Regions from separate parts of the Kitasatospora sp. NPDC059817 genome, predicted to be linked through region 1. Evidence: riboswitches for the same ligand, from Rfam matches in the RefSeq annotation. Region 1 holds a riboswitch; each other region holds the start of a gene.

What was found. Region 1 has a riboswitch for cobalamin ahead of ACFV61_RS04285 (HoxN/HupN/NixA family nickel/cobalt transporter). Riboswitches for the same ligand answer to the same signal wherever they lie in the genome.
Region 2: another riboswitch for cobalamin. It lies ahead of ACFV61_RS13220 (ribonucleoside-diphosphate reductase subunit alpha); the one in region 1 lies ahead of ACFV61_RS04285 (HoxN/HupN/NixA family nickel/cobalt transporter).
Region 3: another riboswitch for cobalamin. It lies ahead of ACFV61_RS29000 (cobalamin biosynthesis protein); the one in region 1 lies ahead of ACFV61_RS04285 (HoxN/HupN/NixA family nickel/cobalt transporter).

What each region holds. Positions count from the first base shown of each region.
Region 1 covers NZ_JBHWIR010000011.1:68,513-72,496, reverse strand. Annotated here, with positions in the region: partial or broken gene ACFV61_RS04300 (AAA family ATPase) at 1-553, shown strand, start outside; gene ACFV61_RS04295 (Fpg/Nei family DNA glycosylase) at 634-1,443, shown strand; gene ACFV61_RS04290 (metalloregulator ArsR/SmtB family transcription factor) at 1,496-1,879, opposite strand; cobalamin riboswitch at 1,961-2,175, shown strand; gene ACFV61_RS04285 (HoxN/HupN/NixA family nickel/cobalt transporter) at 2,205-3,317, shown strand; gene ACFV61_RS04280 (hypothetical protein) at 3,851-3,984, shown strand, end outside.
Region 2 covers NZ_JBHWIR010000049.1:2,354-6,337, reverse strand. Annotated here, with positions in the region: gene ACFV61_RS13230 (glycoside hydrolase family 26 protein) at 1-891, opposite strand, end outside; gene ACFV61_RS13225 (hypothetical protein) at 1,032-2,081, opposite strand; cobalamin riboswitch at 2,503-2,645, shown strand; gene ACFV61_RS13220 (ribonucleoside-diphosphate reductase subunit alpha) at 2,813-3,984, shown strand, end outside.
Region 3 covers NZ_JBHWIR010000183.1:1,899-5,882, forward strand. Annotated here, with positions in the region: gene ACFV61_RS28995 (alpha/beta hydrolase family protein) at 47-1,159, opposite strand; cobalamin riboswitch at 1,479-1,611, shown strand; gene ACFV61_RS29000 (cobalamin biosynthesis protein) at 1,719-2,687, shown strand; gene ACFV61_RS29005 (cobyric acid synthase) at 2,684-3,984, shown strand, end outside.

The sequences.
Region 1 (3,984 bases):
TCCGATCGCCGTCCTGCTGATCGGCCCGGCCGGGGCGGGCAAGACCACCGTCGCCCGGTACTGGGCCGAGCGCCGGCCCAGCCCGACCGCGCACATCAGCCTGGACGACGTCCGCGAGTGGGTGCAGTCCGGCTTCGCCAACCCGCAGTCCGGCTGGAACAACGCCTCCGAGGCGCAGTACCGGCTGGCCCGCCGCACCTGCGGCTTCGCCTGCCGCAACTACCTCGCCAACGGCATCTCCTGCATCATCGACGACGCCGTCTTCCCGGACCGCCCGGCCATCGGCCTCGGCGGCTGGAAGCGGCACATCGGCCCCGGCATGATCCCGGTCGTGCTGCTGCCCAGCCTGGACTCCGTTCTGCACCGCAACGCCCGGCGCGGCGGCACCCGGCGGCTCGGTGACGAGGAGGTGGCGCGGATCCACGGCCGGATGGCCGGCTGGTACAACTCCGGGCTGCCGATCATCGACAACTCGTACCTGGACGTGGCCGGCACCGCCGCCGAGCTGGACCGCGTCATCCTGGCCCGGCTGATGGGCATGCCGGTCCGCTGACCTGCGACGATCCGGCGCTGTCGGTGCCGACTGCGATGATGTGCGGGTCCTGTCGAACCACCCCGGGGGAGCTGACGCCCGTGCCGGAAGGCCACATCATCCACCGCCTCGCCGCCGAGAACCGGAAGGCCTTCGGCGGCCGCCCGGTCGAGGTGTCCAGCCCGCAGGGCCGGTTCGCCGACGAGGCCAAGGCCATCGACGGGCAGCTGCTCACCGCGGCCGAAGCCGTCGGCAAGCACCTGTTCCTCGGCTTCGAGGAGGGCGGCTGGGTGCACGTCCACCTCGGCCTCTACGGCGGCTTCGCCTTCGGCACCGGGCCCGCGCCCGAGCCGGTCGGCCTGGTCCGGCTGCGGCTGGCCAACGACGACGGCTACGCCGACCTGCGCGGCCCCAACACCTGCGCGCTGGTCACCGGCGCGGAGAAGGCCGCCGTCGCCGCCCGGCTGGGCCCCGACCCGCTGCGCGCCGACGCCGATCCGCAGGCCGCCTGGCGCCGGATATCGGCGAGCCGGACGACCGTCGCCGCGCTGCTGATGGACCAGAAGGTGCTGGCCGGGGTGGGCAACGTCTACCGGGCCGAGGTGCTGTTCCGCCACGGGATCAACCCGTACCGCGCCGGCCGCGACCTCACCCGGGGCGAGTGGGACGCGATCTGGGCCGACCTGGTCGCCCTGATGCACGAGGGCGTCGGCGCGGGCCGGATCGACACCGTCCGGCCCGAGCACACCCCCGAGGCGATGGGCCGCCCGCCGCGCGTCGACGACCACGGCGGCGAGGTGTACGTCTACCGGCGGGCCGCGATGCCCTGCCTGGTCTGCGGCACCGACGTCCGGGCGGAGCAGCACGCCGCGCGCAACCTCTTCTGGTGCCCCACCTGCCAGGCGGCCTGACCGGGTCCGCGGTTGCTCCGGCCGGGCCCCGGCGTGTCCTCCGGGGGGCCGGTCAGCCGACGGCCGCGGTGGGCTCGTGGTGTTCGGCGGCGGCGCACGCGTCGAGGAGGGGGCGCATGGCCTCGTCCACGAGCCGGTAGCGCACGACTCTCCCGTCCTTGTCCCCGGTGACCACGCCCGCGGTGCGGAGCAGCCGCAGGGCCTGGGACACGGCGGGGTCGCGCATGCCGGTGGCGACGGCGAGGTCGGAGACGGCGAGCGGGCCGGCCCGGTGGAGGGCGAGCAGGAGGGCGAGCCGCCCGGGGTCGGCGAGCAGGGAGAACCGCTCGGCCCAGGTGCGGACGTGCGCGGGGTCGCCGATCGCGGCGATGGCCTCGCAGACCCGGTGTCCGTCGATGGTGCGGTGGCCCGCGCGGTCGGCCGGTACGAGATGCATGCGCACATTGTTGCAGGAGGGGGCCTGTGATCCTGGACACCTGCGCAGGTGCGCAGCCTTGCAAGGGTGGGTCCTGGCCCCTACGGTGTTCCCCGCCGTGGTGCTCGGGAAGACCGGTGACGGATCCTCAGGGGTCCCAGTCCGGAGCGGCCCTCGCCACTGTGATCGGGCCATCGTGATCGTCGACGATGGAGAGACGTCCGTACCCACGACGCCACTGGGAGCCTCGCGCACCTGGGAAGGCGGGTACGGGACCCCCGTAAGCCAGGAGACCGGCCACGGCATCTCACGAAGTGTTTCCACGAGGTGCTGGAGCGTGACCCGAATGACCCTGCCCGAAACCGCCGCCGCCGAGGCGCCGGCGACACCGTCCGTGCTGCCCACGTTCCGCTGGAAGCGCGAGGACACCGTCCGCACGGCCGGGCTGATGGGGGTGATCCTGGCCATGCACGTGGTGGCGTTCGGGACGCTCATCTTCCTGGTCGCGCCCCACAACTACGCGGTCGGCACCCAGGTCTTCGGCGTGGGCCTGGGGATCACCGCGTACACCCTCGGCATGCGGCACGCCTTCGACGCCGACCACATCGCGGTGATCGACAACACCACCCGCAAGCTGATGGCGGACGGCAAGCGGCCGGTCTCGGTCGGCTTCTGGTTCGCCCTCGGGCACTCCTCGATGGTGGTGCTGATGGCCGCCCTGGTGGCGGGCGGCGCGCAGCTGGCCAGCACGCTGATGGACGACGACTCGACCACCCACAAGTGGCTCGGGATGGTCGGCACGACGGCCTCCGGCGTGTTCCTCTACCTGATCGGCGCGCTCAATCTGGCCGCGCTGCTCGGTATCCTCAAGGTGTTCCGGGCGATGCGGGCCGGGTCGTACGACGAGGCGCAGCTGGAGGAGCACCTCAACTCGCGCGGCTTCATGGCCCGGGTGCTGAACCGGGCGACCCGCTCGATCACCCGGCCCGGGCAGATGTTCCCGGTGGGCATGGTGCTGGGGCTGGGCTTCGACACCGCGACCGAGGTCACCCTGATGGTGATGGCCGGGTCGGGCGCGGCGGCCGGGCTGCCCTGGTACGCGATCGTCTGCCTGCCGCTGCTGTTCGCGGCCGGGATGAGCCTGTTCGACACCCTGGACGGGACGTTCATGAACTTCGCGTACCAGTGGGCCTTCGCCAACCCGGTCCGGAAGGTCTACTACAACCTGACGATCACCGGGCTGTCGATCGCGGTGGCCTTCGTCATCGGCACCATCGAGCTGGTCGGCGTGCTGCACGAGAAGCTCGATCTGACCGACCCGGTCACCGGCTGGATCGCGGGCATCTCGCTGGACAACGTCGGCTACGCGATCGCCGGGCTGTTCGTGGTGGTCTGGGCCGCGGCGATCGCCTACTGGAAGCTGGCGCGGGTGGAGAAGCGCTGGGCGGCCGCCGAGTAGTGACGGCTGCGAGCAGCGACGGCTGCGAGCAGCGACGGGGGGGCCCCCCCGCGCCCCCGGGGGGGCGCCGGCCCCACGTGCGTGTCCGGCCCGATCGGACGTGGCGTCAGCGCCGCCCGAGCCCGCCCGACGCGGCGTCAGTGCCACCCACGCCCGCCCGACGGCGCGTCAGCACCATCCGAGCCGCCCGACGTGGCGTCAGCGCCTTCCCGGGCCTGCCCGACGCGGCGTCAGCATCGTCCCGGACCCGCCCGACGCGGCGTCAGCGCCTTCGGGACGGACCGACACGCCGTCAGCACAGGACCGACTCGGCCCGGACCGCCGCGAATCCTTTTCACCCGTCTCACTGGGGCACCCGGGTGAACCGGGCCGGGACTCCACTCGAATCGAGCACAGTCCGTACCCAAGTCGCCACTCTCCGGTGGCGGCGGACGTCGCGGTGGTTGACGGTGAATCAGACGCAGTTCCCACGAATTCCCTTGTCCGGCGCCGTGCCGGCGATCGCGGGCCTGTGTATCGGAAGGATCAACCTCATGCGTTCTGCACGCACTCTGCTCGCCGGGGCGGCTGTCGCCGCCGTTCTCACCGTCGGCACCCCCATGGCCTTCGCCGACGGCTCCGCCGACCAGGCGAAGAGCCTCACCTCGCAGGACCAGTCCGACCGCGG
Region 2 (3,984 bases), on a different contig from region 1:
GCGCAGCAGCACCGGCACGTCGTGGGCGGCCAGGTACTCCAGGTGGTCGGCCAGGTAGGACAGGTCGGTCATCAGCGCGCGGTACTCGGGGGTGTCGTGCGCGCTGTCGACGACGCGGCCGAACCAGCCCTTGTCCTTCGCGGCCGGGGAGTTCGAACAGAGCACCTGCTCGAAGGACTTGACGTCCGAACCGGGGTAGGGCTGGTGGAAGGACATGCCGACGATCCCGGCCGGCCCCCCGCCGTTGTCGGGCAGTTCGGTGGTGGTGCCGTCGCAGTTGTGCTGGACACCGGCCGTGCCGTAGCTGCCGTCGTCGGCGCGCGGGTGGCCGGACCAGACGGCGGAGAGCAGGTCGACGGCGTCGTCGGTGTACTGCCAGCCGGCCCGGCAGGTGGGCCACCGGCCGGCCGAGTAGGAGCGCGGGTCGCCGACACCCCAACCGGTCTGGCCGTAGCCGGGGCCGAGGTCGGTCTCGACGAAGCCGGGCAGCTTGCCGGTGAGGTCGGCGGCCTTCTTGTAGTAGTAGCCGACCTGCTTGGTGCCGCGGTAGTCGCCGTACTCGGGGTTGTTGCGCTCGTTGTGCGCCTCGACGTGCTGGCCGATCACCGTCCCGCCGCTCTGCCCGGTGCGGGCCTGCCCCTCCAGGTCGGCGAGCAGCTGCTGGACGGCCCGGGCGTTCGGCGAGGCCTGCGGGTCCCGGGCGAGCAGGTCCCGGCCGACCTCCGGCGGCAGGGTACGGCCGGAGAAACCGACCGCCACCGGGACGCGGGCGGGCTGTTCGCCGTCGGCCCGGCCGTCGCGCTGCAACAGCGCCACGGCGCCCGCGGCCACCACGACCCCGGCCGCGGCCAGGACGGCGGGCTTGCCGCGCAGGGCTCTGGGCAGGGCCACGGACCGCTCCTCCGGTTGCTCGCCGGCACCGGCCCAGGCGGACACAACCGGAACACTCGTGCGAATGACTGCCCCGAGAGCCTGCCACACTCCCCCGGCCCCGGCGAGCGAACCCGCCGGGGCCGGGGTGTCACGGCGGATCAGCCGGCCGCGGCGGCTCCCGGCGCACCCGGCGCGGCCGCGGACGCGGCCTTGGCGCGCTGGAGCAGCTGGCCCTTCACGTGCTCGCCGAAGCCGGCGGCCGCCGCGGTGGCGGCGGCGTCAGCGGTGTCGCCGCCCTTCGCCGAGCCCTCGACCGTGAAGTAGGCGTACCGGCCCAGGGTGTTGTGCGTGTTGGTGCAGCCCGGCGTGGCGCAGAAGGGCGGCGCGCCCGGCGCGACGGCGCCCTTGAGGTGGCCGGTGTAACTCTTCATCGAGGTCTCGGCCTGGATCTTGTGGTCGAAGACCGCGACGCCGACGGTCACCGCGCTGTCGCCGGAGACGTAGGTCGCCCGGAGCACCTTCTGGCAGCCCTGGTCACCGAGGACCTTGCCGAGCCCGCCGGTCGTCGAGTTCCCGTCCCAGCAGGGCGAGTCCAGCGAGACGAAGGTCCGGTTCCAGGTGGCGCCGTTGACCGTCACCTGGAGTGCGGAGAACAGCGCCCCCGCGTCCTGTGGTGCCGGGTCGGTGGCGGCCTCCCAGATCGGCTTCGACGGGTCGTCCGGCGCGCCGCCCGGGGTGCCGGCGGCACTTGGCGCGGCACTCTGGGCGGCACTCGGTGCGGCACTCGGCGCGGCGGAGGACGGCCGGTTGGAGGCCGAGGCGGTCGGCCCGGCGGTCGGCTTGTCGCCGTCGCCCTTCGTCAGCAGCACCGTCCCGCCCGCGACCAGGCCGCCGACCAGGACGACCGCGACCGCCACGCCGAGGGCCCGCAACCGGCGGCGGCGCTTGTCGTCCGCCGCGTTGCGGTCCGCCAGCGCCTGCCAGTTCGGCTCGGCGCGCTGCGGCGCCTGGGGCTGCGGGTACGGCTGCGGGTGCGCCTGCGGGTGCGCCTGCGGGTGCGCTTGGGGATGCGGCTGGGGGTTCGGCTGGGGGTTCGGCTGGGGGTTCGGCTGCCACTGCGGCGGCAGCTGCTGCCCCGGTTGGCCCGGCTGCGGCAGCGGAGGCTGCCCCGGCGGACCGGGCTGCGCCACCGGCTGCGCGGGCGGCACCGGAGGTCCGTACGAGGCCGGCGGCGGCCCGAAGCCCCCGCTCGGCGGCAACACCGGACCGGGCACCACCGGCGGCTGCTGACCGTGCGCGTCCCCCGGCCCGGTGGGAGGCGTTCCCTGCTGACCCTGCCCGGGTGCGCCAGTTCCGTCGCTCACGCGCCCCCTCGCTTCGCTCGATGATCGCTTCGCGAAACGCGCCCCTCGGCGCTTCGCTCGCTCATGCGCCCAGATCGTAGGGCATGCCCCCGCCAGCCGGTCCGCCCGGTGACCGTTCCGTATCGAAACCAGGACGCCGGAGCCCGGAACCAGGGCCCCGGGAGCCCGGATCCGAGGCGCCCCAAGGCCACGACCCGCCCCCTCCCAGCACCCCCGGTTATCGCGCCGACACACCGCGCCATACTACATGTGGGGTCGCATCAGAGAGACACCACAAGATGTATGCTCAATCCTGCTGTCGATGCAGGGGAACCCGGTGCGAATCCGGGACTGCCCCGCAGCGGTGAGCGGGCGGCTCCAGCAGCCGCACCGCGAGTCCGAGTACCTGCCGACGGTGTGCGCACGGGCCCTCCCGCAGAGGCCGCGCCAGCACGAGAACTACCTTCCGGGCCTCGCGGGCGGGCCGGGGACGCCACTGTCGCGCGACGCTTTCTGCGTACGTGCCGTGCTCCCCTGCCCCGAACGGCCCGGTACCCCCCGATCACCGCCGCCGATCGCCGCCAGGAGAGAGCGCCTTGACCACCGCTGCCTCAGCCACCCTGCCCGCCCCGGGCACCGGCCCCGCCCCCACCGACCCGACGGTCTCCGACCCCGGCGGCGCGCTCCTTCGGCTGCTCACCGACCGCAGCGTCGATCTCCCCCAGGTGGACCCCGGCCATGTCGCCGCCGCCGCGCTGCGCGGCCGCCACGCCGGCTCGGACTTCGCCGAGCTGCGCGGGCTGGCCGTGGACGCCGCCGCGTCGATGATCGCCGAGGACCCCCAGTACTCGAAGCTGGCCGCCCGGCTGCTCGCCCTGGAGATCGTCGACGAGGCGAACAGCCAGGGCTCGCGCTCCTTCGCCGCCTCGATCGCCGTCGGCCACGACGAGGGCCTGATCGGTGACACCACCGCCGCCTTCGTCGCCAAGCACGCCGCCGCCCTGGACGCCTTGATCGACGCGCACGGCGACGACCGCTTCGAGTACTTCGGCCTGCGCACCGTGCAGTCCCGCTACCTGCTGCGCCACCCGATCACCCGCAAGGTCATCGAGACCCCGCAGCACTTCCTGCTCCGCGTCGCCTGCGGCCTGGCGGTCGGCGACAGCGAGCAGTCCGTGCGCGAGGTCGCCGAGCTGTACGGCCTGATGAGCCGGCTGGAGTACCTGACCTCCTCGCCGACCCTGTTCAACTCCGGCACCCGGCACCCGCAGATGTCGAGCTGCTACCTGCTCGACTCCCCGCTGGACAACCTGGACTCGATCTACAACCGCTACGCGCAGATCGCCCGGCTGTCCAAGCACGCCGGCGGCATCGGCCTGTCCTACTCGCGCATCCGCTCGCGCGGCAGCCTGATCCGCGGCACCAACGGCAAGTCCAACGGCATCGTCCCGTTCCTGCGCACCCTCGACTCCTCGGTCGCCGCCGTCAACCAGGGCGGCCGCCGCAAGGGCGCGGCCTGCGTCTACCTGGAGACCTGGCACGCCGACATCGAGGAGTTCCTGGAGCTCCGCGACAACACCGGCGAGGAGGCGCGGCGCACCCACAACCTCAACCTGGCGCACTGGATCCCGGACGAGTTCATGCGCCGGGTCAACGCCAACGAGGACTGGTCGTTGTTCTCCCCCGCCGACGTGCCCGAGCTCGTCGACCTGTGGGGCTCCGACTTCGACGAGGCCTACCGCAAGGCCGAGCTGGCCGGCAAGGCCGT
Region 3 (3,984 bases), on a different contig from region 1:
TACAGAGGCCCTGTCGGTGTGACTTCTCGTGCGGGGGGGGCTGGGTTCAGAGAAGGGGGGTGAGCCAGCGGCGGAGGAGTTCGGTGTAGTGGGTGGGGGCCGAGTTCCAGAGGGTGGCGTGGTCGGCGCCCGGGAAAGGCCGGAGGCTGACCACGCCGGGGCGGGCGGCGGCGAGGCGCTCGGCGGCGCGGAACGGGGCGACCTGATCGTCGGGGCTGTGCAGGAGGAGGGTGGGGACACGCAGGTCGGCGCCCTCGGCGATGCGGCTGAAGTCGGCGAGGTCGACGCCGGTACGGCCCTCGGCCGCGAGGGCGCCGAGCTCGGCGGCGGCGCCGGTGTAGCCGGCCCGGGCGGCGCCGCGGCGGGCGGTGGCGGGCAGGTCGAGGACCGGCGAGTCCAGGACGAGGCCGCTGATGGCATGGGCCCAGGCGGAGCGGGAGGCCGTCTGGAGGGCCATGGTGGCGCCGAGGGACCAGCCGTACAGGATGACCCGGCCGGCGCCGCTGTCGAGGGCGAGCCGGACCGCCGACTCGACGTCGCGCCACTCGGTCTCGCCGAAGTGGCCGAGCCCGTCCGGCGAGGCGGGGGCGCCCTGGTCGCCCCGGTAGGTGACGGCGAGGGCGGGCAGGGCGAGGCGGTCGAGGACGGGGAGGACCGGGAGGGTCTGCTGCCGGTCGGCGCCGGGGCCGTGGACGAGGATCACCCAGGTGCCGCGTTTGCCGTCGAGGCGCCAGGCGGGGAGGGCGCCGAGTTCGCCGTCGGCGGCGGTGTCGGTGAAGGGGAGGCCGAGCGCCTCCGTGGGGTCGCCGAGGTGGACGCGGGGGGTGAAGCGGACCTCGGTGCCGGGAGTGAGGGTGCCCCGGTCGGCGCGGACGAGGCGGCGGGTGACACCGTTCTCGTCGCTGTGCAGGACGTCCTCGACGACGGCGTGGCCGTGGTCGTCCCACTCCACGGCCCAGCGGCCGGGGCGCAGGCTCTCGGGGCGGCGGTTGAAGGTGATCCGGCCCGCGGCGAGGCTCCGCACCAGGACGGGGCCCGACTCCCGGACGGCGCTCGCCGGGTGGACCAGCCGTTCGGAGGCCCGACGGCCGATCACCAGGACGGCGGCCCCGGCGCCGACGACGGCGGCCGCCACGACGGCCGCGGTTCCCCAACGCATATCGCTCCCCGCTCTGCTGGTCTTGGCTGCTCTTGGACCGGACGGTGTCCGGGCGGTGTCCGGGCGCTGCTCGGACGGTGTTCGGGCACCAGTTCACCGGGGGGCCGCGCGGGCGGCCACCGGGCTGGGCCGTCCGGGGTACGGCGGGGCGTCGGGCGGGGCGGGGCGTCAGGCGGGCGGGGCGTCGGGCGGGGCGGGCCTCGGGCGGGCGAGAACGGCACCGGCGACAGGGCTCCGAGGTGTGACCAACCCCTCCGTGACCTCGGTTGACTCCCGGTTCGGCCGCGTGATGGGATCCTGGGGCCAAACGGAGGCATGCAGAGGAAGCCGGTGCGAGTCCGGCGCGGTCCCGCCACTGTCACCGGGGAGCACGCTCGGAACATTGCCACGGCGGACCGTCAGAAGCCGCTGGAAGGCCCGGGGGTGCGTCCGACCCGGAAGCCAGGAGACTCTCGCCCCCGGTACGTCGATCCAGGGCGCGGACCCTGAGTGAGGACACGCACGCGATGCAGGCTGCCCCGACCCGCCGGACCCGACGCGGCCTTCCGCCGAACCCGCCGTGCGCCCGCTGACCCGCGCCGCCGCGTTCGCGCTCGGCGCCGCCGCGGGCTTCGCCGCGGACGCCCGCTTCGCCGACCCCCGGCGCGGCCACCCGGTGGCCGTCTTCGGCGGCGCGGCGACCCGGCTGGAGCGGCGGGTGTGGCAGGACGACCGGGTGGCCGGCGCCGGGTACACGGCGCTGTGCGTGGGCGCGGTCGCGGCCGGCGCGGTGGCCCTGGACCGTACGGTGGGCCGGCGTCCGCTGGGCCGGGCCGCGCTGGCGGCCGCCGCGACCTGGACGGTGCTGGGCGGCACCTCGCTGACCCGGGAGGCGCGCACCATCGGCCGGTCGCTGGCCACGGGTGACCTGGCGGCCGCGCGGGAACGGCTGCCGCACCTGTGCGGGCGGGATCCGAGCGCGCTGGACGGGCCGCAGATCGCCCGCGCGGTGGTCGAGTCGGTCGCCGAGAACACTGCGGACGCCGTGGTGAACGCGCTGGTCTGGGGCACGCTGGCGGGCACGCCGGGGCTGCTGGCGTTCCGCGCGGTGAACACGCTGGACGCGATGGTCGGCCACCGCTCGCCGCGGTACGCCCGGTTCGGCTGGGCCTCGGCCCGGCTCGACGACGTGGCGGGCTGGCCGGGCGCCCGGCTGACGGCGCTGCTCACGGTGGCCGCCGCGCCGCAGCCGAAAACGGCCTGGCGGGTCTGGCGGCGGGACGGTTCGGCGCACCCGAGCCCGAACGCGGGCCAGGCGGAGGCGGCCTTCGCGGGCGCGGTGGGCGTCCGGCTGGGCGGGACCCTCCAGTACGGGGAGCGGGTGGAGCACCGGCCGGTGCTGGGCGCGGAGTTGCGCCCGGTGACGGCGGACGACATCGAGCGGGCCTGCGTGCTCTCCCGGCGGGTGGGCGCGCTGGCCCTGGGTACGACGGTCGCGGGGCACGTCGCGCTGCGCTTGCTGACGACACGGTGGAGGGGAAGGGCATGAGCAACGCACTGCTGGTCGCCGGGACGACCTCGGACGCGGGCAAGAGCGTGGTGACCGCGGGCATCTGCCGCTGGCTGGCCCGGCAGGGGGTGCGGGTCGCGCCGTTCAAGGCGCAGAACATGTCGCTGAACTCCTTCGTCACCGCCGACGGCGCCGAGATCGGCCGGGCGCAGGCGATGCAGGCGCAGGCGGCCCGGGTGGAGCCGGAGGCGGCGATGAACCCGGTGCTGCTGAAGCCGGGCGCGGACGGCCGCAGCCAGGTGGTGCTGCTGGGCCGGCCGGTCGCCGAGGTGGGCGCGCTGGACTACCGCGAGCGCAAGCCCGTCCTGCTGGAACGGTCGCTGGAGTGCCTGGCGGATCTGCGCCGCCGCTACGAGGTGGTGGTCTGCGAGGGCGCCGGTTCGCCCGCCGAGATCAACCTGCGGGACCGGGACATCGCCAACATGGGCCTGGCGACGGCCGCCGGGCTGCCGGTGGTGGTGGTCGGGGACATCGACCGCGGCGGCGTCTTCGCGGCGATGTACGGGACGCTGGCGCTGCTGTCGGCGCAGGACCAGCGGCACGTGGCGGGCTGGTTCGTCAACAAGTTCCGCGGCGACGCGCGGCTGCTGGCGCCCGGCCTGGACATGCTGCACGGGCTGACCGGCCGTCCGGTGCTCGGCACCCTGCCGATGCTGCCGGGCCTGTGGCTGGACGCCGAGGACTCGCTGGACCTGTCCACGGTGGTGGACCGGGTCGACGGCCGCGGCCCGCTCGGGGCGGACGTACTGCGGGTGGCCGTGGTGCGCTTCCCCCGGCTGTCGAACTTCACCGACCTGGACGCCCTGGCGCAGGAGCCCGGCGTGCTGGTGCGCTGGGTGACCCGGCCGGAGGAACTGGCCGACGCCGACCTGGTGGTGCTGCCCGGCACCCGGGCCACCGTGGCCGACCTGGCCTGGCTGCGCGAACGCGGCCTGGAGCCGGCGCTGAAGGCGCGGGCGGCGGCCGGGCTGCCGGTCCTCGGGGTCTGCGGCGGCTACCAGATGCTGGCGCGCGGGATCGAGGACGAGGTGGAGTCCGGGGCCGGCTCGGTCGAGGGCCTGGGCCTGCTGCCGACGCACGTGCGGTTCGGCGCCGAGAAGGTGCTGGCGCGCCCGGTCGGCACGGCGTACGGGCAGCGGGTCGAGGGGTACGAGATCCACCACGGGGTGGTGGCCGTGGAGGGGGGCGAGCCGTTCTTCTCCGATGACGACGGGCACGGCCTGGACGGCTGCCGGGTCGGCCCGGTGTGGGGCACGACCTGGCACGGCGCGCTGGA